3 regions of the Pseudofrankia saprophytica genome follow, and region 2 is predicted to be linked to each of the others. Evidence: predicted binding sites of a transcription regulator. Region 2 holds the regulator's gene; each other region holds the start of a gene.
What was found. Region 2 encodes LexA, which represses DNA repair genes until DNA is damaged. Its sites were predicted from a motif close to CGAACNNNNGTTCG; they were not measured.
Positions count from the first base shown of each region.

Region 1: a site for LexA is predicted at 5,282-5,295, ahead of FRCN3DRAFT_RS0200100 (HNH endonuclease signature motif containing protein). Genes of this name have one in related genera too.
Region 3: a site for LexA is predicted at 4,137-4,150, ahead of pcrA (DNA helicase PcrA). Genes of this name have one in related genera too.

Region 1 covers NZ_KI912266.1:22,749-33,054, reverse strand. The annotation lists gene FRCN3DRAFT_RS0200120 (ABC transporter ATP-binding protein) at 1-843, shown strand, start outside; gene FRCN3DRAFT_RS0200115 (ABC transporter permease) at 840-1,703, shown strand; gene FRCN3DRAFT_RS0200110 (ABC transporter substrate-binding protein) at 2,018-3,172, shown strand; gene FRCN3DRAFT_RS0200105 (aspartate aminotransferase family protein) at 3,567-4,910, shown strand; gene FRCN3DRAFT_RS0200100 (HNH endonuclease signature motif containing protein) at 5,523-6,902, shown strand; gene FRCN3DRAFT_RS0200095 (MMPL family transporter) at 7,376-9,631, opposite strand; gene FRCN3DRAFT_RS49040 (TetR/AcrR family transcriptional regulator) at 10,122-10,306, shown strand, end outside.
Region 2 covers NZ_KI912267.1:30,076-40,381, reverse strand. The annotation lists gene dapF (diaminopimelate epimerase) at 1-839, shown strand, start outside; gene hflX (GTPase HflX) at 1,120-2,736, shown strand; gene FRCN3DRAFT_RS0234720 (hypothetical protein) at 2,777-4,072, shown strand; gene lexA (transcriptional repressor LexA) at 4,118-4,966, opposite strand; gene FRCN3DRAFT_RS0234710 (hypothetical protein) at 5,402-5,734, shown strand; gene nrdR (transcriptional regulator NrdR) at 6,172-6,696, shown strand; gene FRCN3DRAFT_RS0234700 (vitamin B12-dependent ribonucleotide reductase) at 6,843-9,905, shown strand; gene FRCN3DRAFT_RS0234695 (FAD-dependent oxidoreductase) at 10,275-10,306, shown strand, end outside.
Region 3 covers NZ_KI912266.1:349,158-359,463, forward strand. The annotation lists gene FRCN3DRAFT_RS0201435 (threonine ammonia-lyase) at 329-1,570, shown strand; gene pcrA (DNA helicase PcrA) at 1,622-4,129, opposite strand; gene FRCN3DRAFT_RS0201445 (DNA alkylation repair protein) at 4,398-5,102, opposite strand; gene FRCN3DRAFT_RS0201450 (hypothetical protein) at 5,235-6,104, shown strand; gene FRCN3DRAFT_RS0201455 (NAD(P)H-hydrate dehydratase) at 6,146-7,792, shown strand; gene FRCN3DRAFT_RS0201460 (alpha/beta fold hydrolase) at 7,923-9,308, shown strand; gene tsaD (tRNA (adenosine(37)-N6)-threonylcarbamoyltransferase complex transferase subunit TsaD) at 9,291-10,306, opposite strand, start outside.

The sequences.
Region 1 (10,306 bases), on a different contig from region 2:
GGCGGCTCCGCGTCGACGCCGGCCGTGGAGGTCGTCGGCGTCGACAAGGTGTTCCCCGTCGCCGGCGGCGGGGCGACCATCGCGCTCACCGGCATCGACCTGACCGTGGCGCCGGGTGAGTTCGTCTCGCTGATCGGCCCGTCCGGCTGCGGCAAGTCGACGCTGCTGCGCCTCATCGGCGACCTGGTCGAGGCGACCCGCGGGGAGGTACGGGTCTTCGGGGAGTCGGCCCGGGCCGCCCGCCAGTCCCAGCGTTACGGCATCGCGTTCCAGCAGGCCGGGCTGCTCGAGTGGCGCACCGTCGCCGGCAACATCGAGCTGCCGCTGCAGGTACACGGCGTCAAGAAGAAGGAGCGCCGCGAACGCGCTCGTGAGCTGCTCGAACTCGTCGGCCTCGGCGACTTCGCCGGTCACTGGCCGGCCCAGCTCTCCGGCGGCATGCAGCAGCGGGTCGCGATCGCCCGGGCACTGGCCGAGCGCCCGCCACTGCTGCTGCTCGACGAGCCGTTCGGCGCCCTCGACGAGATGACCCGGGAGCGGATGCAGGCGGAGCTCGCCCGGATCCGCCTGGAGACGTCGACGACCGTCATCCTGGTCACCCACTCGATCCCCGAGGCGGTGTTCCTCTCCGACCGGGTCGCCGTCATGTCGCCCCGGCCCGGCCGGATCACCCGGATCATCGACATCGACGTTCCCGGCCGAGTCCCCGCGCCGGGGGAGAGCGGAGGCGCGCCCGCACTGGAGGACGCCGTCGCGGAGGCCGAGGACGTCCGTGAGCAGGCGGCGTTCTTCCAGGCCGTCACGGCCGTGCGCGAGGCGCTGCGAGCCGGAGGCGACTCGTGACGGGCGGGCCGGGCCCAGGCCCGCGACCAGCCGGAAATGCCAACAGCACCAACAGCACCAGAGGCGCCGGCGGCGTCCGGGCGCGGGCGCGGCTGGCCGTCGTCCTCCCGCCGATCGTCGTCGGTGTCGTCGTCGTCGCGCTGTGGGAGGCCTACGTCCAGGCCTACGACATCAAGCCGTACCTGCTGCCCGCGCCGTCGGAGATCTGGGCGCAGTTCCGGCACAGCTTCCGCGTCATCGTCGACACGTCCAGGGCGACCGGCTCGAACGCGCTGGTCGGGCTGGTCGTCGGCCTGGTGACCGGCCTGGTCGCCGCGCTCGTCGCCGCCAGCTCGAGGATCGTCGACGGGCTGCTCGCGCCGATCGCGGCGGCGATGAACGCCATCCCGATCATCGCGCTCGCGCCGTTGTTCAACTCGATGTTCTCGACGACGTCGTCGGTGCCGCGGCGCCTCGTCGTCGCCATCGTGGTCTTCTTCCCGGTGTACGTGAACACGGTGCGCGGGCTGCGGCAGGTGCCCGAGGTGCAGCGGGAGCTGATGCGCTCGCTCGCCGTCGGCCGGTGGCGGTTCGCCCGCACGGTGCAGCTGCCGGGCGCGATCCCGTACATCTTCACCGGCTTCCGGGTGGCGTCGTCGCTGGCGGTGATCGCCGCCGTCGTCGCCGAGTACTTCGGCGGGCGGCAGAACGGGCTCGGCTCGCGGATCACCTCGGCCGCGGCGAACACGGCCTACCCGCGCGCGTGGGCGTTCGTCCTCGCCGCGTGCGTGCTCGGGATCGCGGTCTACCTCATCGCCGGCCTGCTCGAATGGCTCGCCACCCCGTGGCGGCGCGGGTCGGGGTCGACAGCCGGGACGTAAGCCAACCAACGCACGGGCCAACCAAAGTAGGTAGGCCAACCAACACATAGGCCAACCAGTACTGAGGCTAACCAGTACTGAGGCCTTACCAATACGTAGGCGGCAGGTGAGCGGCGAACCGGGCCGCCAGGCGGGCGGCGCGGCCCGTGGACATCCGGTTCGTCGGCGGGCGGCGTGGCCCGGTGGATCCGAGGCGAGGCGCGGGCGGTGCGGCCCGCTGACGAACATCACGGACTCCGGAGTCCGGACGACCAGACGAGAGGGGCCTGGGCGTCGTTCCCGGTTCCGCGACGGCCCAAGCAGGTGGAGGGGACATGAAACGACGTTTGGCCGGAGGGCTGGCGGCGGCACTCGCTGTCACGCTGGCACTGGCGGCGTGTAGCTCGAGTGACGACGATTCGACCACGCCGAGCGATGGCAGCAGCAGCGCCGCCGGGCTCACGCCGGTGAAGCTGCAGCTGCAGTGGTTCACCCAGGCGCAGTTCGCCGGCTACATCGCGGCGAAGGAGAAGGGCTACTTCAAGGACGCCGGCCTCGACGTCACCATTCTCGAGGGCGGCACCGACATCGTCCCGCAGACGGTGCTCGCCCAGGGCAAGGCCGACTTCGCGATCGCCTGGGTGCCGAAGGCGCTGGCGTCGCGCGAGCAGGGCGCGGCGATCACCGACATCGCGCAGATCTTCCAGCGGTCCGGCACGCTGCAGGTCAGCTTCAAGGACAAGAACATCACCACCCCGGCCGATCTCAAGGGCAAGAAGGTCGGCGACTGGGGCTTCGGCAACGAGTACGAGCTGTTCGCCGGGATGACCAAGGCCAATGTCGACCCGTCCAAGGACATCACGCTGGTCCAGCAGCAGTTCGACATGAAGGGTCTGCTGTCCGGCGACATCGACGCCGCCCAGGCGATGAGCTACAACGAGTACGCCCAGGTACTCGAGGCGACGAACCCGGCGACCGGCAAGCTCTACCAGCCGAGTGACTTCAACACCATGAACTGGAACGACGTCGGCACCGCGATGCTGCAGGATGCCATCTGGGCGAACACCGACAAACTGCAGAGCGACAAGGCCTACCAGGACACGTCGACGAAGTTCGTCGAGGCGTCGATCAAGGGCTGGATCTACTGCCGCGACAACCCGGAGGACTGCCGCGACCTGGTCGTCGCCGCCGGCTCGAAGCTCGGCAAGAGCCACCAGCTCTGGCAGGTCAACGAGATCAACAAGCTGATCTGGCCGTCGCCGAACGGCATCGGCCTCATCGACAAGGCGAAGTGGGACCAGACCGTCACCATCGCCAAGGGCACCAAGAACGCCGACGGTGACACCGTCCTGAAGGGCGACCCCGAGGGACTCGCCTACACGAACGACTACGTCACCAAGGCACTCGCCGACCTTAAGGGCGAGGGCGTCGACGTCACCGGCAGCGGCTTCAAGCCGGCGACCGTCACGCTGGAAGCCGGCGGCGTCTGAGACCGAGCAGCCAACCAGATCGACTAGCCAACTAGATCGACTAGCCGACCGAGTCGAGTAACCAGCCAACTAGGTCGAGTAACCAACTGATCCACCGGCTCGTCCCGCGGCGCGTACCCCACCCGCGCCGCGGGCGAGCCGGCCTGGTGTTTGCTCGCGTCCAGGCACCGCCTCGGTGTTTCCTGAGGAGCAGCCGGTCGGGAGCCGGCCGCGCGGGGGCGCGTGGCGGCGCGGACGGCGCGGGCGGCACGGCGGCGCGTGGCGGCACGGACGGCGGCGCGCGGAGGCACGGCGGCACGGCCGGCCGGGCTTGCCCGGCGGCGCGGGCGACACGGCGGCGCAGCAGCGCGGCAGCGTAGTGACAAGCCCTGGCGGCGAGGAGGCAGCGGGTTCCATGGGGACGAACAGCAAGACGTATGAGGACGACCGCAAGCACGTCTTTCACTCGTGGTCGGCACAGGCGGCCCTCACCCCACTGGTGGTCAACCGCGCCGAGGGCAGTTCGTTCTGGGACGAGTCCGGCAAGCGTTACCTGGACTTCTCCTCCCAGCTGGTGAACGCCAACATCGGCCACCAACACCCCAAGGTCATCGCGGCCATCGTCGAGCAGGCCCAGAAACTGACGACCATCGCCCCGTTCCACGCGAACGAGGCCCGCTCCGAGGCGGCCCGGCTCATCGCGTCGCATGCGCCCGGCGACCTTGACAAGGTCTTCTTCACCAACGGCGGCGCCGAGGCGACCGAGAACGCCGTCCGCATGGCCCGCCTCGTGACCGGCCGGCACAAGATCCTGACGACCTACCGGTCCTACCATGGCGCCACCGGCGGTTCGATCGTGCTGACCGGCGAACCACGCCGCTGGGCCAGCGAGCCGGGCATCCCCGGCGTCGTCCACTTCTTCGGCCCCTACCCGTACCGGTCGCCGTTCTACGCCGAGAGCGTCGAGCAGGAAGGCGAACGCGCCCTCGCGCACCTCGCGGACGTGATCGCCATGGAAGGCCCGTCGACGATCGCCGCCGTGCTGCTGGAGACGGTCGTCGGCACCAACGGCATCCTCGTCCCGCCGGACGGCTATCTGGCCGGCGTGCGCGAGCTGTGCGACCAGCACGGCATCTTGCTGATTCTCGACGAGGTCATGTCCGGCTTCGGCCGTTGCGGTGAATGGTTCGCCGTCGACCACTGGGGCGTCGTCCCCGACCTGATCTGTTTCGCCAAGGGTGTCAACTCCGGCTATATCCCGCTGGGCGGTGTGATCATGGGTCCGCGCGTCGCCGACGCGTTCGCGACCCGTTCCTACCCCGGCGGCCTCACCTACTCCGGCCACCCGCTGGCCTGCGCCGCCGCCGTCGGCTCGATCCGGGCGTTCGAGGAGGAAGACATCCTCGAGCACGCCCGGACGCTCGGAACGGACATCATCGGCCCGGAGCTCGCGAAACTCGCCGCGAACCATCCGAGCATCGGCGAGGTCCGGGGTCTCGGCGTCTTCTGGGCTATAGAGCTCGTCCGCGACCGGGAGACCCGGGAACCGCTCGTCCCGTTCAACGCCGCCGGCCCCGACGCCGCCCCCATGGGCGCCATCGCCGCGGCCTGCAAGGAACGCGGCCTCTGGCCGTTCACCCACTTCAACCGCGTCCATGTCGTCCCACCGTGCACGATCACGGTGGACGAGCTTCGTGAGGGCTTGGCGATCCTCGACGAGGCCCTGACCATCGCCGACGGTTACGTCACCGGCACCTGAACCGCGGCGCCGGCTGATTCCGCTAGCAGCCGTTGGTTCCTGCCCGTGGTTGCAGGCCTCGCTGGTGATCAGCGTTCCCGTATGACCCGCGGACACCCGGGATCGCCGGCCCATGGTCCGGTCGGGTCGCGTTGCAGGTGTAGCGGTGGGCTATGGAGCGCCGGCGAGATAAAGCCGACTTGGGTGTTCTTTCTGCCGGCTGCCGGGCTTTCTGTATGTGCTGACCTGCTATTTTGATCACATTCTTCTAGAGTCGAGCTGTCTCTAAATTGCATTGATCCGAGATCCTCCCGCTGTTGTCCTCTGCAATTTCCTGATGGCGGTCGTTGTTCTCGGCCATGTTTGACGAAATCGGCACCTCGGTTTATCGTCGAACCCGTGTTCGATACGTATGGTGACCAGATTCAGGACGACACTGTCCCGTCGTCCCAGGCCGCGCCGCCCGATGTGGCTGATGCTGGGCGGTCTCGTTCCGGTGCCCGGGCGCCGGCTTGTCTGGACACATCCGGCGACTCGGTCGTGGCCGGTGGCCCGGTCGCGGCGGCCGGTTCGGCGGCCGCCCTGGGTGGTGTCGACTCCGGCGGTCGAGGGGTGGCCGCTCGGGACGACCAGGTGAGCGGCGGGGCCGTCACGAAGCTGGTGGCGCGGTTCGCTGCCGTCGACGCGGTGTTCGACGAGACGTTGGCGGAGTTGGCGACCTGTTCGAAGGAGGAGGCGCTCGAGCTGGTCGTGTTGTTGATGGGGCGGCAGGCGGCGCGGTTGGCGGGGTTGACGGTGCGGGCGCAGGTCCGGTTGGCGCAGTTGCATCCGTCGGCTCCGACGGTCAACGACGTCGATGAGCCGGGTGATCCTTATTCGGAGTTTCTGGCGGATCGGGTCGCTCCGGAGTTGGCGGAGTCGCCCCGGGCTGTCTCCAACCGGCTCGCGCGGGCGTGGGATCTGGTCGAGAAGCTGCCCGCCGCGGTGGATGCGCTGGTGGTGGGGGAGTTGGACTGGCGGCGGTTGCTCGCGCTGTTCGAGGTGACCGAGTACCTGACCGAGGAGCGGCGTGCTGTGGCTGAGGCGCGGATGCTCGCGGGGCGGAGACTTGGCTCGCCGGCGTTGTGGCGGCGTAAGGCGCGGCGGCTCATGTTGCGGCTTGACCCGGCGGGGGCGGGGCGGCGGTGGCGGGAGGCGCACGCGGAGCGGGACGTGACGGTGGAGCCGTTGGAGGACGGGATGGCGCGGCTGTCGGCGACGCTGGCGGCCGAGGACGTCCGGGCGATCTGTGATCGGATCGATCGGCTCGCGAGGAGCGCCCGCGCCGGCGGTGATGGTCGGCCCGTCGCGGCTGTTCGTGCTGACGTGCTCGCGGCGTTGCTGCTGGGTAACCGGCGTGAGTATGTGACGACCGAGATCCAGGTGATCGCTTCGGTCGGCACGCTGGCGGGTCTGGATGATGATCCGGCGGAGTTGGTCGGTTATGGGCCGATCCCGGCCGGTGTCGGGCGGGCGCTGGCTGCGGATGCCCGCTGGCGCCGCGTGCTCACCGACCCGGTTACCGGCACTGTCCTGGACCTTGGGCATCGCCGGGTTCCGGCCCCGGACCTGGCTCGGCTCATTCGGTATCGCGATCAGCGCTGCACGTTCCCGGGCTGTGCGGTTCCCGCGGTGAGCGCCGACCTTGATCACACCGTGCCCTGGGCTCACGGCGGCCGCACCGCCTTCGACAACCTCGGCGCCGCGTGCCGCCATCATCACCGACTCAAGGGCGAAGGCGGGTGGAAGCTCGACCAGCCCCGACCGGGAGTGTTCGTCTGGACCAGTCCCGACGCCCGCGCCTATCGCAACGACACCAACACCAACGACGGCGAGGGTGTCCCCTCGGGCGAGGACCGGGACACTGGGTCCACAGTCACAATCCAAGCCGCAGCCATGGTCGGCGCCGAACCCGATCCCGAGTTGATGAGCCCGAGGCGCCACACCCCGGCCCATGAGCCTTGCCCCTTCTGACGTCCTGTCCAGACGATCATGATGGTCCGCCGGTGGCAGGGTGAGTGGCAGGCGAATGCCAGGTGGGCGGCAGGCTGGCCAACTGGCCATGACGGCGTCGCGCACCGGGACGCCTCTTGGGGGGCCGTCACGTCGCGGAAACCTCCGACCTGTTTCGCCTCGCGCCCGCTCGACCGACCACTTCGATCGCCCTGCCCACCTCTGTGAGCACCACCTGATCGCCGGTTACCGCCCGATCACCGAGTACCACCTGATCACCGAGTACCGCCCCGTCAGGTAGGGCCGACTCCGTCAGAAAAGGGCACCGCCTGCCCCAGACCGTGCTGGGGCAGGCGGTGTCGGTGGTCGTCGGGCCGGTAGTAGTTGCGCCGATGATCGTCGCTGGTCGCTGGTCGCTGGTCGCCGGTGCCGGTGCCGGTGTCGACCTCGACGCCGGCGGCCGGTTGACGGCGGCGGTTACCAGTGGCGACGGGTCAGTGCCGGCCAGAGGACTTGTCGAAGGAGGCTCGCGGGCCCGTCGACTGGCCGGGGATCGTGGAGTTGTTGGCCTGAGCCGTGGCCGCTTCCGGCACGATTCCTTCCAGCTCGTCGGCGGTGGGCTCGACGGACAGGTGGGGGAGTCGCCGGTCGAGGGCGCGGGGCAGCCACCAGTTGGCCTTGCCGAAGATGTGCATCAGGGCGGGGACCAGCACGGTGCGGATCACGAAGGCGTCGATGAGGACCGCCATCGCCAGGCCCAGGCCGAACAGCTTCAGGACGCGCTCGTCGCCGAGGACGAAGGACGCGAACACCAGGGTCATGATCGCGCCGGCGGCGGAGATGACGCGGCCGGTCTCGGCCTGGCCGAGGGAGACGGCGAGCCGGTTGTCGCGCCGTGCGCTCCACTCCTCGTGCATGCGGCTGACCAGGAACACCTCGTAGTCCATGGACAGGCCGAACAGCACTGCGAACAGGATCACCGGGATGAACGCCTCGACCGGGCCTCCGCTGATCCCGATCAGGCTTCCGAACCAGCCCCACTGGAAGATCGAGACGATCACGCCGAACGCGGCGCCGACCGCGAACAGGTTCATCACCGAGGCGGTCAGCGGGATCAGCAGGCTGCGGAACACCGCCACCAGCAGCAGGAACGCGAGTATCACGACGATCCCGATGAACAGCGGCAGCTTGCTCTGCAGAACGGTGGAGAAGTCGTCGCCGGTCGCCGTGGAGCCGCCGATGTAGACCTGGGTGTCCGAACCGGCGACGACCTTCGGTACGACGTCGTCGCGCAGCCGGTCGAGAAGCTTCGACGTCTCGGCGGCCTGCGGGCTGGTCGTCGGGAACAGGGTGATCGTCGCGGCGCTCCCGGTGGGGCTGTACTGCGGCTCGCTGACGGACGCGACGCCAGGAGTGTCAGCCAGGGTGTCGACGAGCCGCGCCACCGTCGTCTTGTCGGCCTCGCTTCCGGTGCGCGCCGCGATCAGGAACGGGCCGTTGAAACCGGGACCGAAGCCCTCGGCGAGCAGGTCGTAGCCACGCTTGGAGGTCTTCGTGTCCGCGCCGTTGCCCTGGTCGGACGAGCCGAGGCGCAGCGAGAAGAACGGGATCGCGATCACGACGATCAGCGCGGCGGCGAGGACGGCGAGCCTCCTCGGCTTCGCCTCGACGATCTTCGACCAGCGCCACCAGAAGCCGCTCGGCCGCTCCGGCTCCGGGCCGTGCTCGGCGATCCGGCGCCGTTCCCTGCGGCTGAGCACCTTCTGCCCGTAGAAGCCGAGCAGCGCGGGCAGCAACGTGACCGAGGTCGCCATGGTGAAGGCCACGCCGAGGGCTGCGGCGATCGCCACGCCGTACAGGAAGGTGACGCCGAGGGCGAACATGCCGAGCAGGGCGATGCACACCGTCACTCCGGCGAACAGGACCGCGCGGCCTGAGGTGTTGACCGCGTTGATCGCGGCCTCCTCGGGGCTCTTACCCGCCCGCAGCGCGATCCGGTGCCGGTTGACGATGAACAGTGCGTAGTCGATGCCGACCCCGAGCCCGATCAGCGTGGTCAGCGTCAGGCTGACCTCCGAGAAGGTCGAGACATGCGACAGCAGCGGGATGATGCTGCTGGCGATACCGAGCGCGACCAGCGCCGTGATCAACGGCAGCGTCATCGCCAGGAGTGAGCCGAACGCGAGGAACAGAATGATCGCCGCGGCGACGACGCCGACCAGCTCGCTGTAGCTCTGTCCGGGCTGTTCGGCGACCGAGACGATGTTGCCGGTCGCCTCCACCTGCAACGAGCCCTCGTCGGCGCCACGCGCCGTGTCGACGATCTTCTTGATGTCCGCGGCGGTCAGGTCCGTGACCTGGCCATCGACCGTGAGGGTCGCGAAGGCCGTTCGGCCGTCGGCGCTGAGCTGTGACGCGCCCTTGGGGTCGTAAGGACTGGTGACGCTGGCGACGTGCGGCAGTTTCGCCAGGGAGGCGAGCATCGACGTCGCGGGCGTACGCAGCGCCGGGTCGGTGAGCGTGCCCGACCGCGCGTGCAGCACGATCGACGCGGTCTCGCCGGATGCCGCCGGGAACTCGCTGGCCAGCAGGTCATAGGCGGCCTGGGAGTCGGTGCCTGGCAGGGAGAAGGCGTCCTTGTAGTCGTCGCCGACGGCGCGCGCGGCGCCGCCGAGACCGATGAAGGCCACGAGCCAGGCGATCAGGACGATCCAGCGGTGCCGGAAGCACCAGCGGGCGAGCGCTGCCACGGTTCTCCTCGAATCGACAGGTATCGCTGTGGATGCCGCTGGGTAATCGCCCATGTGCGTCCTGAGCGAGTTCACCAGTGCGCGGGCCCGCTTGGCGGGACCTTACCGATCGGTCGGTTACGCAGTAGCTTACCGGTCGTTCGGTAGGTCGCCGGGAGGCTAACATCACTATTTCGAGCAGGCGGGGAGGCGCCGAGGCGCGTGTGCCAGCGCGTCTCGGGCAACCCACACACGGGAGGGCGGACCTGTGTCTGGTGAAGGCCTCCGGGCGTGCGGAGCTTCGCCGTCCGGAGTTCCTGCTGGTTCCGGGGTTCCCGCCCGATCGGCGGAGCCGATCGGGAAGGTCGGGGAGGTCAGGGAGCCGATCCAGGGGGTCCGGAGCGCTCTCCGGCCGGTGCTGACCGGCCGCACCGCCCCTACGGACCGGGCTGACCCGACGGACCGCACCGCCCCCACGGATCGGCCTGCCTCGGCAGACCGGGCCGCCTCGATGGACCGGGCCGCGCCTACCAGCCCCGCGGACCGGCCGCCCGACGTCGCCAGCGGGCGAGCGACCGACACCCGAGGCAGGATTCTCGACGCCGCCGTCTCCCTGTTCGGTGAGCGTGGCTACGCCGGTACCTCCGTGCGGGACATCGCCGAACGCCTCGGACTCACCAAAGCCGCGCTGTACTA
Region 2 (10,306 bases):
CGCCGGAGCTGGTGCGGGCGCTGTGTGACCGGCGGACCGGTGTCGGCGCCGACGGGGTGTTGCGGGTGGTGCTGGCCGCGGCCGACCCGTGGGCCTCCGCGCGGTCCGCGGCGTGGGCCTCCCAGGCCGGGACGCCGGCCGAGGCGGCCCGCTGGTTCATGGACTACCGCAATGCGGACGGGTCGCTCGCCGAGATGTGCGGCAACGGGCTGCGGGTCTTCGGCCGGTATCTCGTCGACGCCGGCTACGAGCCGCCCGGCCTGATCCCGGTCCTGACCCGGGCGGGTGTGCGGGTCGCGGACGTGCCCGCCGAGGGTGCGGTGACGGTCGAGATGGGGCCTGGGTTGGTCGGCTCCGCGGGCGCGGCGACCGTGACGCTCGCCGGGCGGACCTGGCGGGCCACCCCGGTGTCGATGGGCAACCCGCACGCGGTCTGCTTCGCCGACGACCTGAGCCCGGCGGGCCTCGCCGCGCTCGACCTGACCAGGCCGCCGGACGTGCCGTCGGAGGTGTTCCCGGACGGCGTGAACGTCGAGATCGTCGTCGGCGCGCCGGACGCCGTGGCGATGCGGGTGTACGAGCGGGGCGTCGGGGAGACGCTGTCCTGTGGGACCGGAGCCTGCGCCGTCGCGGTGGCCAGCGCCACCCGGGCGGGCCTGGGACCGGGGGTGGCGGTGCCGGTGGCGGTGCCGGGCGGCCTGCTGACCGTGCTGTGGGACGACGACCAGGTCCGGCTGCGCGGCCCGGCCGTGCTGGTCAGCGACGGCCTGCTGCGCCAGGACTGGCTGGCCGCCGCCGCGGGGGACAGCCGGTCCGCCGTGGCCGCGGGGCTCGTCTAGGCCGCCGGCCGCGGCCGCGCGGCTTCGGACACGGCCGTGCCGGCGCGCCGGGCCGTGGTCCTGCGCGGAAATCCCGTCGCGGGAGCACGCCGGGCGTGGCACGCTACCGTCACCGAAGGCGTGGCGGTTCCCGCGTCAGCGGGGTGAATGCGTGGCCCGCGCCAGCGGGGTGAAGACGTGGATCGTGTGCCACCGATCCTGGACGCACATCCCGGACAACTAGGCCCGACCGGCCACCGCGCGGAATCGAGTGCGGGCCGGTCGTGTTGGAACGGACGGTATGAGTCTTCCCGCTGAATCCGCAGTGACCAGCCCGACCCGCGAGCCCAGCTCTCCCATTGATTCCGTGAGCGGGATCGATGCGGACGGCGGCGCAACGCGGGGCGACGGGAACATTTCCGAGGCGGTCGCCAGGGTGCTGACGGCCGACTCCGGCGCCGCTGAACCCGCCGACACCGTCGGACCGGCGGACACCGCCGCCGACGCCGGTGGCGCGATCACGCTGCCGGGTCTCGGTTTCTACGATGACGCCGGCGACGAGCTGGCGGTCGAGGAGCGCGACGCGCTTCGCCGGATGCCGGGGCTCACCACCGAGCTCGCCGACGTCACCGAGGTCGAGTACCGCCAGCTGCGCCTGGAGCAGGTGGTCCTGATCGGTGTGTGGACCACCCGCTCGATCGAGGATGCCAAGACCTCGATGGCCGAGCTGGCCCAGCTGGCGGAGACCGCCGGCTCGGTGGTGCTCGACGCGCTCGTCCAGCGCCGGGACAAGCCGGACACCGCGACCTACGTCGGTTCCGGCAAGGCCAAGGAGCTGGCCGAGGTCGTCCGCGCGGCCGGGGCCGACACGGTGATCTGCGACGGTGAGCTCACTCCGGGCCAGCTACGCCAGCTGGAGGAGGTCGTCAAGGTCAAGGTCATCGACCGGACGGCGCTCATCCTGGACATCTTCGCCCAGCACGCCACGTCCAAGGAGGGCAAGGCGCAGGTCGAGCTCGCGCAGCTGCAGTACATGCTGCCGCGGCTGCGAGGCTGGGGTGAGTCGATGTCCCGGCAGGCCGCGTCCGGTGGCCGCGCCCCGATCGGTACCCGCGGCCCCGGTGAGACGAAGATCGAGACGGACCGGCGCCGGCTGCGCGCCCGGATCTCCCGGCTGCGGCGTGAGCTGCGCGAGATGGAGACCGTCCGCGAGACCAAGCGGTCGGCGCGTCGGCGCGGCGCGGTGCCTTCGGTGGCGATCGCCGGTTACACCAACGCCGGCAAGTCGTCGCTGCTCAACCGGCTGACCGGCGCGGGCGTGCTCGTGGAAAACGCGCTGTTCGCCACGCTGGACCCGACGGTGCGCCGCGCGACGCTGCCCGACGGCCGGGTGTTCACGCTCACCGACACGGTCGGCTTCGTCCGCCACCTGCCCCACCAGATCGTCGAGGCGTTCCGCTCCACGCTCGAAGAGGTCGCGGACGCGGATCTGATCATCCATGTGGTCGACGGCTCGCATCCGGACCCGATCGGGCAGCTCTCGGCCGTGCGCGAGGTGCTGAACGACATCGACGCCGGCGACGTGCCCGAGCTCATCGTGGTGAACAAGACCGACATCGCCGACAAGACGACGGTCGCGGGCATCAAGCGGATCGCTCCCGACGCGGTGTGCGTGTCGGCGCGGACGGGTGCCGGCCTGGAGGAGCTGGTGGAGGCCCTGGCCGCCCGGGTGCCGCACCCGCAGGTCGAGGTCGACGTCCTCGTCCCGTACAACCGCGGGGATCTCGTCGCCCGGATCCACGAGTCCGGTGAGGTTCTCGACCAGGCGCACACCGCGACGGGCACCGAGCTGCGCGCTCGCGTCTCCGCGGGCCTGGCCGCCGACCTGGACGCCTTCCGCCAGAGCGTCGACGCCTAGGGCGCATCACCGCCACGGCGCCTGTCGGTAGGTTCGTGGCGTGGCCGTGGAGGAATCGGGCAAGGCGGACAAGCCCGGTTCGCTCGGGCTGGCCGCTGTCATCGGCGCGGTCGCCGGGCTGTCCCTCGCCACTCGGTGGGGTGCGCTCCCCATGATCGCGGCGGCCGTCGTCGGTGGCCTGCTGACGACGGTGTCGGAGGCGGTCGCGCGGGCGCGGCAGCGTCCCGGCCAGATCCCCGCGTTGTGGTCGCGCATCGTGATGAGCACCGCGATGGCGGCGCCCCTGGCGTGGGCGCTGGCGGCGGTGACCGGGGCCGGGCCGGTGGTCGTGGGCCTGGTCGCCGGCGCGCTGGCCGGCGCGCTGGGGCTCCGTCCGCAGAAGGTGGTGCTTGGCCCGCTGGTGGGGCTCGCCATCGGCTACGGGTGCCGGCTGCTCTGGGGCGACGTCCCTGCCGCGATCGTCGGCGCGGCCACCGTGCTCGCCTTCCGGACCGTGTCGGCGGCGATCTTCCGGGACCCGCAGGTGATGATGCTCGCCGAACGGGTCAGCCCCGCGGATCTGCCGTTCGTGGTCCCGCTGGTGGCGCGGACCCGCTATGTCGGGACGGGCTACGTGCGCGACCTGGCCGAGGTGCTCGGCGGCGACTACCAGGCCGCCGCCCCCGACGTCGGGATCGTCGCCTCGCTGGACGAGCTGGCCGGCCCCGAGTTCGATCCCGCGACCGTCGCCCCGCTGGTGCGGGAGTTCTACGAGCACACCACCCGGTTCACCCTCGACATCGTTCCGCGATGGCGGTTGTGGGTGCGGCCCGGCTACCTGCTCTACCGCACCGTGCTCGCGCGCCCGCTGGGGCAGGCGAACGTGCCCATGAACCAGCGAGAGGCGCAGCGTGGGGTTCGCAGCCGGATCGACACGATCAGCGGCACCGACGACGGCACCGTAAGCATCCGGGGCTGGATCAGGTCGTACGTCGACAACGACGAACCCATCTACGTGGGGATCTACACGACCTACCGCCGGGACGGCCGCGGCTACGTCAGCGTCGGCTTCCCGCTGCCACAGGCCAGCTTCACGGCCACCCTCGCGCCGACCGCGCGGGCCGGCGGCGGGCTGGTGCTGTCCAGCCGCGGCGACCTGGACCAGCCCGGGCACTATCTGACCTATGTGGACGCGGAGACGAAGGAGCTGACCGCCGCGGCGGTCCACGGCTTCGCCGAGCAGCTCGACGTCTACCTCGAGGACGGCGAGCTGCGAGCCGAACACGAGTTCTGGGTGTTCGGCCTGCCGTTCCTCGTGCTCCACTACTCGATCCACCGCAAGGCCGAACTCGGCTAGCCGAGTTCGGCTAGCCGAGTTCAGTCTCAGCGCCTCACGGAGTGCTCAGACGCGGCGCATGACGGCGACGACGCGGCCGAGGATGGTGGCGTCGTCGCCGGGGATGTCGTGGAAGGCCGGGTTCTCCGGCTGGAGCCACGCGTGGCCGTCCCGGCGGCGCAGCCGCTTGACGGTCGCCTCCCCGTCGATCAGGGCGGCGACGATCTCGCCGTTCTCGGCGACCGGCTGCTGGCGGACCGCCACCAGGTCGCCGTCGCAGATCGCCGCGTTGATCATCGAGTCGCCGACGACCCGGAGCAGGAACAGGGTGCCCTCGCCGACGATCTCACGCGGCAGCGGCAGCACGTCCTCGACCGCCTGCTCGGCGAGGATCGGCCCACCGGCGGCGATCCGGCCGACCAGCGGCACGTAGGCGGTCGCCGCCTTCAGCGAGTCCTGCTCGCCGGCCTCGCGGGCGAGCGCGTCGTCGGCCGGGCCGAGCGTGTGCACCCGCAGCGGGCTCACGCCGCCCCGGCCCCTGCCCGCGCCGGCCGTCTGCCGGGTCTTCGGGATCGGCCTGACCGGCCGGCCACCCTCGGGGGAGACCACCTCGATCGCCCGCGGCCGGTTCGGGTCGCGGCGCAGCAGGCCCTTGTCCTCGAGCATCCTGAGCTGGTGCGCGACGCTGCTGGTGCTGGTCAGGCCCACCGCCTCGCCGATCTCGCGCACGCTCGGCGGGTAGCCGCGCCGCTCGACCGCGTCACGGATCACCTCGAGCACCTTGCGCTGACGGGGAGTCAGGCCGTCGTCGTCGACGGGGCCGTCGGGGAAGGCGCGTACGGTGCCGTCGCTCTCCTCGTCGCCGCTGGCCGACGGGCGTCCTGCCCTGCGCGGCCCCCTGCCCTGCGTGGTCATGGCCTAGGTTCTCCCTCGCTCAAGGTCATGGTGCGGGACCGGGCCGCCGGCTTCTCATCGGCCTCACCTGTGGATAAGGGGAGCCGGGTTGCGCCCGATCGTGTGACGACCGTAGCCCGGTGGCGCGCGAATCTCAAACAGGCGTTCGAGCGTGTCTGCGTGCTCTGTCGGCCTTGTGCATGTAAGAATCGACCATCAGTTCGAAGCGGGCCCTGTCCTCGTCCTGACTTCCGCTACCGGCTACTGCCGCCGGTGGTCGCCAGTTGTAGATCTTGGGCTACCTTCCCGATGGCCCCAGATGTCTGCCGGGGATGTCTCCCTCGATGACCGGTCGCCACGGTTCTTCGAGGGCTCGCGCCCCGGACCCCCCGACGTTGGTTGAGCTTCGCTCGACGAGCTGTGCCGGGTAATGGCCCGGCCGCTAGGAGGTTTGGCGTGACGAACCCGCGTGGGGCCACCCTGGTCCCAGGGCGCCCGGCCCCGCGACAGCCGGACGGCGCCGATGTGATCGCCCTGCCCGTACCGAGCCGTCGTCGGTCGGCGAACGCCGCCCCGCCGGCGGTTCCCAGCCCGCTCGCGCGGGCTGTCGCCGCCGAGCACCCGGTCGCCGGCGCGAGGTTGGACCGCCGGCGGGCGGGACGGCCGGCGCCCGCGCTGAGGCTGACCGGCCGCGGCCGGGCCGTCGCCGGGCTCCTGCTTGTCCTCGCTGTCTGGGGCGCCACCAGCGCCGCATGGCTCGCCGTTCACTGGGCGCTCGCCGCCTTCTGACCGGCGGCGTCCTTCCCTGGCCCGACGCCCGCGCCGACCACCCGGTCGGCGCGGGCGTCGGGCTGTCGGCATGTGACGGTTCGTCGCGAACCTGCTGCTTCTCCCCGTCTGGGCGGGTGGGATCCGACACGCGCGGGGGGCATGCTCACGGGTGATCCGGGTATGCGCTACTCTGGCAGCACAACATCTTGTAGTTACATACCTGTAAGTAGTCCACAGCTTGTAGTTGCGGAATAGCTAGCCGCGGAACGGCAGCGTTCCGTGGGAGCTGTGGAGACCGTCCCGACGGTGCGCGGTCGCGCTCGTGGGAGCTTCCCCGGCCAGGTCGCCATGCCCTGCGTCAGCCATGCCTCGGGAAGCAGGGACGGGGCCGAAGCGTGGACGCGTTCTCTCGCGTGCGTGGTTGTTCCTACAGGGGTCTGACGAAGGGAGGAGCCGTGCGGTGTCCGTTTTGCCGGCATCCCGACAGCCGAGTGGTGGACAGCCGGGAAGCCGATGAGGGCGCGGCCATCCGGCGCCGCCGGGCGTGCCCGTCCTGCGGGCGGCGGTTCACGACCATGGAGGAGGCCTCGCTGCAGGTGCGCAAGCGCAGCGGTGCCGCCGAGCCGTTCAGCAGGGCCAAGGTCGTCGCTGGTGTCCGCAAGGCCTGCCAGGGCCGTCCGGTGAGCGCCGAGGACCTTGCCAGGCTCGGTCAGCGAGTGGAGGACACGGTCCGCTCGTCGGGCGCCGCCGAGGTCGCTGCCGAGGATGTGGGCCTCGCGATCCTCGGGCCGCTCCGTGAGCTCGACGAGGTCGCCTACCTGCGGTTCGCGTCCGTCTACCTGTCGTTCGAGTCGCTCGCCGACTTCGAGCGGGCGATCACTCAGCTGCGCGCCGACCAGGCCGGGCAGGCCGACCAGGCCGGGCAGGACCTGCCGGACGACGTCGTCGCCGTCACCTCGCCCGGGTCGCCCAGACCCTAGGCCTCAAGGCCGCATCCTTCGGCCGTATCCGGGTCCCGCGGCCGCCGGCTCTGTTCGGCATGCCCGCGATCCGCCCCAGAGACGACTTCCAAAGACTTCAGAGCCAAAGACGACCAGAGCAAAGACGACCAGAGCTGAGGAGTGTCATGACGGAGACCCGCGGCACGAAGCAGAAGGCCAGCTCCAACGGGAAGGCCGCCTCGGCCGTCGGGAAGCCCGCCTCCCTCGCCGGCGCGGTGAGCGAGGCCGCGACCGTCCCTGCCGCTGGCAGCGGTGACGGTGGCGACGGCCCGGCCGGCGAGACCGGTAAGGGCGGCGGGACCGGCAAGGCCGGAGGGACGGGCAAGGCCGGCGCCGCCAGGGCCGCCGGCCTGCGGATCGAGCGCCGCAACACGACGGCCGGTGTGCACCCGTACGACCAGGTGACCTGGGAGCAGCGGGACGTCGTCATGACCAACTGGCGGGACGGCTCGATCAACTTCGAGCAGCGCGGCGTCGAGTTCCCGGCGTTCTGGTCGATCAACGCGTCGAACATCGTCACCAGCAAGTACTTCCGTGGCGCCGTCGGCTCCCCGCGGCGCGAGTCGTCGCTGCGCCAGCTGATCGACCGGGTCGTCGGGTCATACGGAAAGTCCGGCCGCGAGAACGGCTACTTCGCCTCCGACGAGGACGCGGAGATCTTCGAGCACGAGCTCACCCACATGCTTCTGCACCAGATGTTCAGCTTCAACAGCCCCGTCTGGTTCAACGTCGGTACCACGGCGCCTCAGCAGGTATCCGCGTGCTTCATCCTCGCGGTCGACGACAACATGGACTCGATCCTGAACTGGTACCGCGAGGAAGGGCTCATCTTCAAGGGCGGCTCCGGCTCGGGGCTCAACCTGTCGCGGATCCGGTCGTCGAAGGAGCTGCTGTCCTCGGGGGGGACGGCCTCCGGGCCGGTCAGCTTCATGCGGGGCGCGGACGCGTCGGCGGGGACGATCAAGTCGGGTGGGGCCACCCGGCGGGCCGCGAAGATGGTGGTGCTGGACGTCGACCACCCCGACATCGTCGAGTTCGTCGAGACGAAGGCCCGCGAGGAAGACAAGATCCGCGCGCTGCGTGACGCCGGGTTCGACATGGACCTGGGTGGCAAGGACATCGCGTCCGTGCAGTACCAGAACGCCAACAACTCGGTGCGGGTCACGGACGAGTTCATGCGTGCCGTCGAGTCCGGCGCCGCGTTCGACCTGCGCGCGCGCCTGGACGGCCGGGTCATCGAGTCCGTGGACGCGCCCGCGCTGATGCGAAAGATCGCCAAGGCCGCCTGGGAGTGCGCCGACCCCGGAATCCAGTACGACGGCACCATCAACGACTGGCACACCACGCCGGACGCCGGCCGGATCTCGGCCAGCAACCCGTGCAGCGAGTACATGCACCTGGACAACTCCAGCTGCAACCTGGCGTCGCTGAACCTGATGCGCTTCCTGCGCGCGGACCGCACGTTCGACGTCGAGGGGTTCGTCTACGCCGTCGAGATGATCATCACCGCGATGGACATCTCGATCTGCTTCGCGGACTTCCCGACGCCGGAGATCACCGCGGTCACCCGGGCCTACCGCCAGCTGGGCATCGGCTACGCGAACCTGGGCGCCCTGCTCATGGCCAGCGCCCGCGCCTACGACTCCGAGGGCGGCCGCACACTCGCCGCCGCGATCACCTCACTGATGACCGCCACCGCCTACCGCCGCTCCGCCGAGCTCGCCGGCGTCGTCGGCCCCTACGACGGCTACGCCAGGGACATCGACAGCCACCGCCGGGTGATCCGCAAGCACGCCGCGGCCAACGACGCCGTGCGCTCCGGACATGTCGAGGACGCCCGGGTCCTCGCCGTGGCGTCGAAGGAATGGGAGAAGTGCCTGGCGATCGGTGAGCGCAACGGCTGGCGCAACGCGCAGGCCAGCCTGCTCGCCCCGACCGGCACGATCGGCCTGGCGATGGACTGCGACACCACCGGCATCGAGCCGGACCTGGCGCTGGTGAAGATGAAGAAGCTGGTCGGCGGCGCCAGCATGAAGATCGTCAACCAGACGGTGCCGGCCGCGCTGCGGGCGTTGGGCTACGCGGAGGAGACGGTCGAGGCGATCGTCGAGTTCATCGCCGAGCACGGCCACGTCGTCGACGCGCCCGGCCTGCGCCCCGAGCACTACGAGGTGTTCGACTGCGCGATCGGTGAGCGGGCGATCGCCCCGATGGGCCACGTCCGGATGATGGCCGCGGTGCAGCCCTTCCTGTCCGGGGCGATCTCGAAGACGGTGAACATGCCCGAGTCGGCCACGGTCGACGAGGTCGAGGAGATCTACCTGGAGGGCTGGCGGCTCGGCCTGAAGGCGCTGGCGATCTACCGGGACAACTGCAAGGTCGGCCAGCCGCTGACCGACGTGCGGGGCGCGAAGCGGTCGGCTGACGAGGCGAAGGCGATCGCCGACGCCGTCGCAGGCACGATCGGGACCACCCTCGCGGCCACGCCGACCACCCTGGCCGACCACCGGCCCGTGCGGCGGCGACTGCCGAAGATCCGGCCGTCGCAGACGGTGTCGTTCTCGGTTGGCGGGGCCGAGGGGTACATGACGGCCGGCTCCTACCCGGACAACGGCCTCGGCGAGATCTTCGTCAAGATGTCGAAGCAGGGCTCGACACTGGCCGGCGTGATGGACGCGTTCTCGATCGCGATCTCGATCGCTCTGCAGTACGGCGTGCCGCTGGAGACCTACGTCTCGAAGTTCATCAACATGCGCTTCGAGCCGGCCGGCATGACCGACGACCCGGACGTCCGGATCGCCCAGTCGGTGCTGGACTACCTGTTCCGCAGGCTCGCGCTGGACTACCTCTCGGATGAGCAGCGCGCCGAGCTCGGCATCCTGACCGCCTCCGAGCGTGCCCGCCAGGTCTCGACCCAGTACGGCGGGGTCGCCGCGCCCGACGACGAGGACCTGACCGCCACCGAGTCTGGCCCGACCGCCGCCGCCCGGCCGGCGCCGGCCGCGGCGGCGCACGCCCACGGTCCGGAGTTCGTGGAGCTGGAGCTTCGTTCCGCCGCCCCCGGCCAGTCGCTGCTGGCCCAGACGGCGGTCGACGCCCCGCTGTGCTTCACCTGCGGAGTCACGATGCGCCCGGCCGGCAGCTGCTACGTCTGCGAACAGTGCGGCTCCACCAGCGGCTGCAGCTGACGCGGCATTCCGTGGGGTAGGTGATCATTCACCTACCCCACGGTCTTCCTACCCGTCGCTGCTACATCGACGGATGTCGGGTCCAGGGTCGGCGCGGCCGGGTCGGAGGACGGCCTGTGGGCCATGGCGTCAGACCGTGGGTCTGGCTGCCTGTCGACGTTCCTGCCCGCCCGTCGCTCCGCTCCGCCATATTCTGGATCGTGCGGTAGCGGAAACTTAAGTTTCAATATTTCGATCTTGACTTTGTTGAATCACGAGTCTCCGAGGCCGGTCGAGCGTCAAGATCGAAATGTGCTGTATATGCACGCTGGGGTGCGATATCTGCCAAAGTTCTTGACCGGGCAGGAGCGAAAACTGAGAATCCGGGACATGAGTGGTGGAGTGTGGGACGAGGTCTTCGA
Region 3 (10,306 bases), on a different contig from region 2:
CCAAGGCCCAGGGTCGGACGTGTCCTACCGTAAACGGTTTACAGTAGCTGTTAAGTAACGATGGGTAGCCGGTTTGACGAGCGCAGGGGTGGCGGAGCACCGTAGAGGAGTGCAGCGGCACCTCATGGCCATTACGTGGGCGCGCGACTGAGATCGTCACGACGATCTGGCCGCGCGCCAAGCCTTCCGCGTCTGCGGGGGGCTTTTTTGTTTGCCGCGGCCACGGCGCACAGGTGGCCGCCCAGCCACCAGTCACTCTGATTCACGGCCGCCGAGTGTGCGAAGAAAGATCATTTTCGCACACTCTTTGGCCCGAGGAGCAGCCCCGATGACCCAGCCAGCAGCGACAACGCCGTCGCCGCGCGCCTCCGACCCCGCCGGAAAACCGGGCCAGACCGGGGTGTTTCGGACCTCTCGGATCGACTCCGCGAGCTCCCAGACCTCCCCGATCGGCTTCGCCAATCGGGCAGGGACCCCGGATCCGGCAGGAACCCCGACCCCGGCGTCGCCCGTCGACCAAGCCGACGACGTAGCGGGAACTACCAGCCAGCCGGACGACGGCCCCGAGGGCGTCGACGTCGGGACCCTGCTGCGGACGGTCGACGTCGAGCGGGCCGCCGCCACCCTCGCCGGTGTCTCCCGGCTCACCCGGGTCGTCAGGCATCCGGGGCTCGGCCTGCGCACGGGCGCGTCGATCTGGCTGAAGTGCGAGAACGAGCAGCACACCCGGTCGTTCAAGCTGCGCGGCGCCTACAACCGGGTGGCGCAGGCCGACCCGTCGCGACGGGCCCGCGGCCTGGTCGCGGCCAGCGCGGGCAACCACGCCCAGGGCGTCGCGTACGCGGCGGCCCAGTTCGGCGTCGAGTCGACGATCTTCGTCCCGACCGGTGCCAACCCGGTCAAGGTGGCCAGGACTCGCCGCTGGGGTGCCCGAGTGGAGCACGTGGACGGCGGTGTCGACGCGGCGCTGGCCACCGCCGGGGCGTTCGCCGCCGACGGCGGCCGGCTGATGGTCCACCCGTTCGACGACCCGGCCGTGATCGCCGGCCAGGGCACGGTCGGGCTGGAGCTCCTGGAGCAGGTACCCGGCCTGCGTACCGTCATCGTCGGTGTTGGCGGCGGTGGTCTCGTGACCGGGATAGCGGCGGCCCTGGCGGCCCGCGGCGCGGACACCAGGGTCATCGGCGTGCAGGCGGAGGGCGCCCCCGCCTTCGCCGACTCGTTCCACGCGGGTCGGCCGCTGTCGCTCGCCGCCGACACCGTGGCCGACGGGATGGCGGTGCGCACCCCCGGCCGGCTCACGCTCGCGCTCGCCGCGTCCCTGCTCGACGACGTCGTGACCGTCGACGAGGACGCGTTCTGGGAGGCGATGGTGCTGCTGCGCCGCACCGGTGGGCACGTCGTCGAACCGGCCGGCGCGGCGGGCGTGGCCGCGCTGCTGCGCCACCCGGACCTCGCCCAGGGCCAGACCGCGGTGGTCCTCTCCGGCGGCAACCTCGATCTCGCCACCGCCGAGCGTGTCACCACCCTGGCCACCGCGGCCACCATCCCGGCCGCCCGCGCCCGCTGAGACGGCGCCGCGGCCGGGCTTTTGGTAGCTGACCTCGGTGGCCGAAGAGCCTCAGAGCTTGGTGAGGGGGGCGTAGCGCAGGAGGAGGTCCTTCGTGCCGGTGCCCTCGCCGAAGTCGACCTTGGCCTGGGAGGACTCGGCGACGCCGCTGGTGGCGATGACGACGCCGAGGCCGAACACGTCGTGGGTGACCCGGTCGCCGGCCGAGAGCTGGATGATCGGGCGGCTGGCCGGGCGGGAACGGGCCTGCCCGGACGGGGAACCGCTCGCGGCGCCGGCCCCGCCCGCGCCGCGGCCCCCGCCACCGAAGCCACCACCCCCGAAGCCACCGCCCGCGCCGAAGCCACCGCCGAACCCGCCGCTGGGGCTCGCCGGGGCGGGGGCGAGGCGGCGCCAGTCCAGCAGGGACTCGGGCACCTCGGTGAGGAAGCGCGACGGCGGGTTGTAGGCGGGCTGGCCCCAGGCGCTGCGGACCAGCGAGCGCGTCAGGTACAGGCGCTGGCGGGCGCGGGTGATCCCGACGTACGCGAGCCGGCGTTCCTCTTCCATCTGTGTCGGGTCGCCGAGCGTGCGCAGGTGCGGGAAGATGCCGTCCTCGAGCCCGGTGAGGAAGACCACCGGAAACTCCAGGCCCTTGGCGCTGTGCAGCGTCATCAGCGTGACGACGCCGTCCGAGCCGTCGTCGGAAGGTATCTGGTCGGCGTCGGCGACGAGCGAGACCTGCTCGAGGAAGCCGGCGAGCGTGCCCTCGGGGAACCGCTGGACGTACTCCCGGACGACCTCGACCATCTCCTGGAGGTTCTCCACCCGGCCCTGGGCCTCGACGGTGTCCTCGGCGACCAGCTCGGCGAGGTAGCCAGTCCGGTCGAGGATGGCCTCGGCCGTCCCGACCAGGTCACCGTCGGCGGTCTCGCGCAGCTCGTCGAGCAGGGCGGCGAACTCGCGGATGGCCTTGGCGGAGCGGGTCGCCAGCCCCGGTACCTCGCCGACCCGGCCGAGCGCCTCGGCGAACGGGATGCGCTCCCGTTCGGCGAACGCGCCGAGCATCGCCTCCGCCCGGTCGCCGATCCCGCGCCGGGGCACGTTGAGGATGCGGCGCAGGTTGACCGTGTCCGACGGGTTCGCCAGCACCCGCAGGTAGGCGAGCAGATCGCGGATCTCCTTGCGCTCGTAGAAGCGCACGCCGCCGACGACCCGGTAGGGCAGGCCGACGCGGATGAAGATCTCCTCGAAGACCCGGCTCTGCGCGTTGGTCCGGTAGAAGACGGCGACGTCGGCCGGGCGGGCGTGGCCGTCGTCGGTGAGCTTGTCGACCTCCTCGGCGACGAACGCGGCCTCGTCGTGCTCGTTGTCGGCGACGAAGCCGACGATCTTCTCACCGTCGCCGGCGTCCGACCACAGCCGCTTCGGCTTGCGCTGGCTGTTGCGGGCGATGACGGCGTTGGCCGCGGACAGGATGGTCTGGGTCGAGCGGTAGTTCTGCTCCAGCAGGACGACCTTCGCGGCCGGGAAGTCCTGCTCGAACTCGACGATGTTGCGGATGTCCGCGCCGCGGAACGCGTAGATCGACTGGTCGGCGTCGCCGACGACGCAGAGCTCGGCCTGCCCCGGCATGCCCTCGTCGGCCGCCCGCCCCGCCGTCGAGACCGAGCCGCCGACGAGTTCGCGGATGAGCGTGTACTGGGCGTGGTTGGTGTCCTGGTACTCGTCGACGAGCACGTGGCGGAACCGGCGGTGGTAGTGCTCCGCGACGTCGGGAAACGCCTGCAGCAGGTTCACCGTCGTCATGATCAGATCGTCGAAGTCCAGCGCGTTGGCCTCGCGCAGCCGGCGCTGGTAGAGGGCGTACACCTCGGCGACCGTTCGCTCGGGGTGACTGGCCGCCTTGGCCTGCGCGGTCTCGTGGTCGATCAGCTCGTTCTTGAGCGTGCTGATCTGGGCGGCGAGCCCCCGGGCCGGGTGGCGCTTGGAGTCGAGATCCAGATCGCGGCAGACCAGGGTGATCAGCCGCTGCGCGTCGGCGGCGTCGTAGATCGAGAACGAGGAGCCGAACCCGAGCCGCTTCGACTCGCTGCGCAGGATCCGCACGCAGGCCGAGTGGAAGGTACTGACCCACATGGCCCGCACCCGGCCGCCGACGAGCGCGCCGACCCGCTCCTTCATCTCGTTCGCGGCCTTGTTGGTGAAGGTGATCGCGAGGATCTCGCCGGGGTGCACCTGGCGGGCGGCGAGCAGGTAGGCGATCCGGTGAGCGAGCACCCTGGTCTTGCCGGAGCCGGCGCCGGCGACGATCAGCAGCGGAGCGCCCTCGTGCACCACGGCGGCGCGCTGCTGCGGATTCAGCTCGGCCAGCAGCGCGTCCGGGTCCAGTCGCGGTGCCGGCCGGCGGCCCTCGGCGCCGGGCGGGGTGACCGGGGCAGCGGCCAGCACTCCGGGCGCGAACATGTCGTACGGGTCGTACGGCTCGTAGGCCGCATCGCCCGCCGGGGCACCCGCATTGGAGCCACCCGCGCCAGGGGCACCCGCGCCAGGGACCATGTCGTCGAAAAGGGTGCTCATGATTCCTCGATCGTACGTTCGAGAGGCCGTCCGCCCTGGCCGCCGCGGAAGTCGGGGGTCGGTCGCTGGCCAACTAGGCATAGCCCCGTGGATTCGATCCGCCGGGGCGGATCGAATCCACGGGGACCCCAACGGCTTCTGACTGAACTAGGGCGCCACGCGGCGACCTCGGGGCGCTCAGCACCGCTGGGCGCGATGTAGGCGACGCCATCTGTCGACCCTACGTAGCTTCGGAGCCGTCAGGTAACAACGGCTCACCATTGCGTGGCTAAGCGCCGACATTACGCAGAGCCTCCCGCTTGGAGAGCGGGGAGAGTCGATCAACCCGCGTCGCGACGTAGCGGCGGACCTCGTCGGGGTCCGTCCAGGCATACTGCCGCAGCGCCCAGCCGATGGCCTTGCGGAGGAAGAAGTCCGGATCGTCGAGGTTCGCCTCGATGCAGGCGTAGAGCAGGTCCAGGTCCGTGTTCTTCTTCGCGCCGAGCTGGCAGATGATCGACGTGCGGCGCAGCCAGCGGTCGGGGTCGCGGCTCCAGCGCAGCATCACCGGTCGCAGCGCCTCGGGGCTCGCGGCCAGCAGCGGGCCGATGCGGCGCGAGGCGAGCTCGTCGACGTAGTCCCACCAGGCACCAGTGACGATCATCTCCTGGTAGACGGGCAGCGCCGCCGGGGTCCAGTACACCTGGTAGGGCCGGTGACCGGTGAGCGTGATCGCGGCATAGCGCTCCTCGCGGAAGCCCGCGTCGCGCCAGAGCCGCAGCGCCGCCGTCCGCCAGTCCGTCATCGTCTCCAGCCGGTGCGCGGCGAAGACGGGCCGCAGCGCCAGCTCCCTCGGCGGCTTCGGGACGCCGAGGTAGGGCATCGAGGACTTCATGTAGGCCTGCATCCCCGGCGCCTTCACCGGGTCGGCCGCCGCGGCCAGGGCCGCGCGCACCGCGTCGACCAGCCGGTCCACCGCCGGAGAGGAGTCCACGGCCGAATTGTCTTCCAAGGGGTGGACGGGCGATCTCCCCAGGTCACCCCGCACCTGGGCGCCGGGCCGCCCCAGCGCGCCGATATGCCGGGATCACCGACGGAAGTCCGCCAACAATGCGAGGCGGCCGAGGTGAGTTTGAGCCTGGACTACCGCCTGGCCACCACCCAGGACCCGGTCGTCGCCACGTCAGGAGAGCAGGCTCTGCCGATCGCGCCCGGCACGACCGCGTCGTTCCCGGTCACCACGACGACGTCGACCTGTGACTGCCGCTGGCGGGTCGAGGTCGAGCTGCTGGCCGGCGATGAGCGCGAGGTGGTCACCGTCGGCCCGGACGGCGCGCGCCCCGGCACCGCGGCCGACAATCCCGACCAGCCGTCCTTCGAGACGACGACGGCGGACCAGACCGGTCTCCCCGTCCGCTACGTCACCGGACGATGGCAGCTGGACCGGCGGACCGAACCGGCCATGCCCTATCCGGCCACTCCCGTGTGCCCGCTCGCGTCCACCTCCGAGGTCATCGCGGCGCTGGACTCGGTGGGCGTGACGGCACGGAGCACCGCCCGGTTCAGCGCCGGGGCGAACCAGAACACGGACACCCCTGGCACGCGGGAGACGGCGATCTGCTCGTGGCGGCTCCCGTCCGCGTCCACGGATCTGGGCGCCGTCATCCTCGTGGGCGCCACGATGGCGGACGAAACGGCGGCACGTACCGAGTTCGCCGCGTGGAAGCAGGCATTTTCATTTTCGACCGCCACCGTGGATCAATGTGGCTTCCTGTCCAACCGCCCGCCCGTTGGCCTCGCGGCGGTCGGGGGCCTCGGCGACGAAGCGGCCAGTTTCCCTGGCCTGCTGGTCGCCCGGGCCGGCAACCGGATCGTCCGCGCCAGCGTGTGCGCCCCCGCGAGCGACGACGGCGATCCGGCTCGCGCGCCGGCGGCGCCCGGCGACCTGGCGGGGCTGCGCCTGGTGGCCGAGGCGCTCCTGGGCAGTACGTGGTGACGGGCGCCTGAAGGGCGCCGACGCGGGGCAGGATGGGCGGCATGCGTGCTGCTCATACCGTGGCGCAGGTGCGCGCCGCCGAGGCTCCGTTGCTGGAAGGCCTGCCGCCGGGGGCGCTCATGCAGCGGGCGGTGCACGGGCTGCTCAGCCACGCCGTGCGCCGCCTCGGCCGGCGGGTGTACGGAAGCCGCGTCGTGGTGCTCGCGGGCGGCGGGGACAACGGCGGGGACGCGCTGTGGACTGGTGCGCGCCTCGCCGCCCGCGGCGCCCGGGTGGACGCGCTGGCCCCTGGCCGGACCCACCTGGAAGGTACGGCGGCGCTGCTCGCCGCCGGCGGCCGGTTGCACCCCGTCGCCGCGCCGGGCGAGGTCCCAGCCGAGCCGACCGAGGACGGCTCCGAGGCGCTGCCGGACGCCACGGTCGCCGCGCTGCTGGCGAGGGCCGACCTCGTCCTCGACGGGCTGCTGGGGATCGGCGGGCGGGGCGGCCTGCGGGCGGCGCACGCCCGGCTCGCCGAGCTCACGCCGCCCGAGCGGACGATCGCCGTCGACGTGCCGAGCGGGGTCGACGCCGACACCGGGGCCGCGCCGGGCACCGCCATCCGGGCGGCCCTGACCGTGACGTTCGGGACGTACAAGCGCGGCCTGCTGCTCGGCGACGGTGCCGCGCACGCCGGGGAGCTGGCGCTCGTCGACATCGGCCTGGGCCTGCCCGCCCCCGACCTGGTCGCGCTCGACGACGCGGACGTCGCCGCCCTGCTGCCCGCACCGGGGCCGGCGGACTCGAAGTACACGCGCGGCGTGCTGGGCCTCGTCGGCGGCAGCGACCGGTACCCCGGAGCGGCCGTGCTCGCGACCGGCGGGGCGCTGCGCGGCGGCGCCGGCTACCTGCGGGTCGTCGCCGAGGCGCGGGCGGCCGAGCATGTGCGCGGCGCGCACCCGGAGACGGTGGTGACCGTCATCGAGCCGGGTGACGCCGACGCGATGCTCGCGGCCGGTCGGGTCCAGGCCTGGGCGTTCGGCCCGGGGGTCGTGCCCGACGCGGCCGCGCGCCGTCTGCTGGATGCCCTCGTCGCCACCGACGTGCCGCTGCTGCTCGACGCCGGCGCCCTCGACCCGTTCGCCGACGCGTTCGCCGCCGGCTTCCCCGCCCGGGCCGGCGCGGGCGTCGGCGTCGGCTTCACCGCGGGCTTCACCGGGGGCGGCGGGGGCGGCGCCGCCCGGTCCACCGGGCGGGACGTCCTGGCCCGGCGCGCCGGGCCGGTGGTGCTGACGCCGCACGAGGGCGAGTTCGCCCGGCTCACCGCGACCGCGCTCGGCTGGGATGCCGCCGGGACCCGGCGTGAGCTGGCCGACGACCGGCTCGGCACGGTCCGCCGCGCGGCCGCGGCCCTGGGCGCGACCGTGCTGCTCAAGGGCAACCGGACGCTCATCGTCGGGCCGGACGGTGCCACTCGGGTGAACACCACCGGCACACCCTGGCTGGGCAGCGCCGGCACGGGCGACGTCCTCACCGGCCTGGCGGGCTCCCTGCTCGCCACCGGTCTCGGCGCTCTCGACGCCGCCAGCGTCGCCGCCTACCTGCACGGCGTGGCCGGTCAGCTCGCCCCCCACCCGCTGTCGGCCGCGGATCTCCCCGTGGCGCTTCCCGCCGCGATCGCGCGTGTCCTCAGGAGCGCCGCCGGGTAGGAATTCGGCCCGATGGCCCGGTTGATGCCTCGGTGGGCGGATAGCGGGGTACTCACCGGTGCATCATCGGGTGCGGGCCGGTCACGACCGGTCGATAACCATGTGGGTCGACGAGCGGCGAGGTGGGCGGGTGGCGGGCGCGGCGACGGGGGTCGGCGGTCTCGCGCGGGGCGCGGCGACGGGTGCCGTCGACCTGATGGGCACCGTGGCAGGGTCGAAGACCGTCCGGCGGACGGGCGGCGGTCTGGGCCTGGCCGGCGCGGTGATCGCCGCCGGCCTGATCGCCGAGCGGCACGCGGTCCGGCGCGCGAGGGCCCTGCCGGACGTTCCCGTCGAGCACCGGCCGGGCCCCCTCGCCGGCCGGGCCACGACCGTGATCGCGACCGACGGCGTCCCGCTGCACGTCGTCGTGAGCGGCCTGGACGACGTCGCCGCCGCGAGCAACGCCCGGCAGGCGGCCAGCGCCGACTCCTCGGCCACCGCCGGCCACGAGGACCCGGGGGCGAGGGCCAACGGCGACGGCAACGGTGACGGTGACGGCGACGGCGACGGCTCGCACCACACTGCGGCCTGGACACGACGGGCGCGTCGGCGCCGTTCGGCGCCGGACGGCCCGACATTCGTGTTCGTCCACGGGTTCTGCAACACCGCCGACTCGTGGTGCTTCCAGCAGCGGGCGCTGGCGGACCTCGGTCCGATGGTGTTCTACGACCAGCGGGCCCACGGCCGCTCCGGGCCGTCGGAGGTGTCGCGCTGCACGATCGACCAGCTCGCCGACGACCTGTACGCCGTGCTCGCGGCGACGGTGCCGACCGGGCCGGTAGTGCTGATCGGCCACTCGATGGGCGGGATGACGATCCTCGGCCTGGCCGAGCGCCACCCGGAGTTCTTCGACGACCGGGTGATCGCGGTGGCGCTGTTGTCGACCAGCGCCGGCGATCTCGCCCGGGTGACGTTCGGTCTCCCGGCCGGGGTGACGGCGGCGGTCCGGCGGGTGCTGCCCGGGCTCGCCGTCGGCATGCGGCACACCCCGTCCCTGTTCGAGCGGGCCCGGCTGCGCGGCAGCGACCTCGCGTACTCGATCACCCGACGGGTCGGCTTCGGCACCACCGACGTCCCGCCGTCCGTGGTCGAGTTCCTGGAGGGCGAGATCGCCGGCACCCCGATCTCGGTGATCGGATCATTCCTGCCGACCCTGCTCTCGCATGACAAGCTGGCCGCCGCGGCCGTGCTGCGCCACGTCCCGACACTGCTCATGGTGGGCGACCACGACCTGATGACCCCGCTGCCGCACAGCCGCACGCTCGCCGAAGCCCTGCCCGAGGCCGAGCTCGCCGTCGAGGAGGGCGCGGGGCACGCGCTGCCGCTGGAGCGGCCCGACGCGGTCAACGAGCGGATCCGCGCCCTCATCGCCCGCGCCCACCCGGTCCGCCGCCCACTCCTGCGCTGGCCGCTCCCAGGCCGCCACGAGCACAGCCAGTCAGCCGCAGGCTCAGGCTCAGAGCGCGAGAGTTGACGACGCGGGCAGGTCCAGCGAGGACGGCGCGACGCCGGCGGCCGCCTTCAGCGAGCCGAGAGCGGCGACCATGGCGCCGTTGTCGGTACACAGGCCGGGCCGCGGCACACGCAGCGTGATGCCGGCCGCCGCGCAGCGCTCGGCGGCGAGCGCGCGCAGCCGGCTGTTCGCGGCCACGCCGCCGCCGATGACCAACGTCTCGACGCCGTGCTTCCTCGCCGCCGCGACCGCCTTCGCCGTCAGCACGTCGACGACGGCCTCCTGGAACGACGCGGCCACGTCGGCGACCGGGACCGGCTCGCCCGCGCGGCGGCGCGCCTCCACCCAGCGGGCGACGGCCGTCTTCAGCCCGCTGAACGAGAAGTCGAAGGTCCCGTCGCCGGCCTTGCCGCGCGGGAACGGGATCGTCGCCGACCCGTCGCGGGCCGCCCGGTCGATCGGGGGCCCACCGGGGAAGGGCATCCCGAGCAGTCGGGCGACCTTGTCGTAGGCCTCGCCGGCCGCGTCGTCGACGGTCGCGCCGAGCGAGACCACCGGCGCGCTCGCGAGGTCCTCGACCAGCAGCAGCGACGAGTGGCCGCCGGACACCAGCAGCGCGACCGACGGCGACGGCAGTGGGCCGTGCTCCAGGGTGTCGACGGCGACGTGCGCGGCGAGGTGGTGGATGCCGTAGAACGGCACGCCGAGAGCGAGCGCGTACGCCTTGGCGGCCGCCACGCCGACCAGCAGCGCCCCGGCGAGCCCGGGGCCGGCGGTGACGGCGACGGCGTCGATGTCGGACGCCTTCGCGCCCGCTGACGCGAGGGCGCGCTCGATCGTCGGCACCATCGCCTCCAGGTGCGCCCTGGCGGCTATCTCCGGGATGACGCCGCCGTAGCGGGCGTGCTCGTCGACCGAGGAGGCGAGCGCGTCGGCGAGCAGCACGCCGTCGCGCACCAGCCCGACGCCGGTCTCGTCGCAGGACGTCTCGATCCCGAGGACCAGCGGCCCCGGTGCTC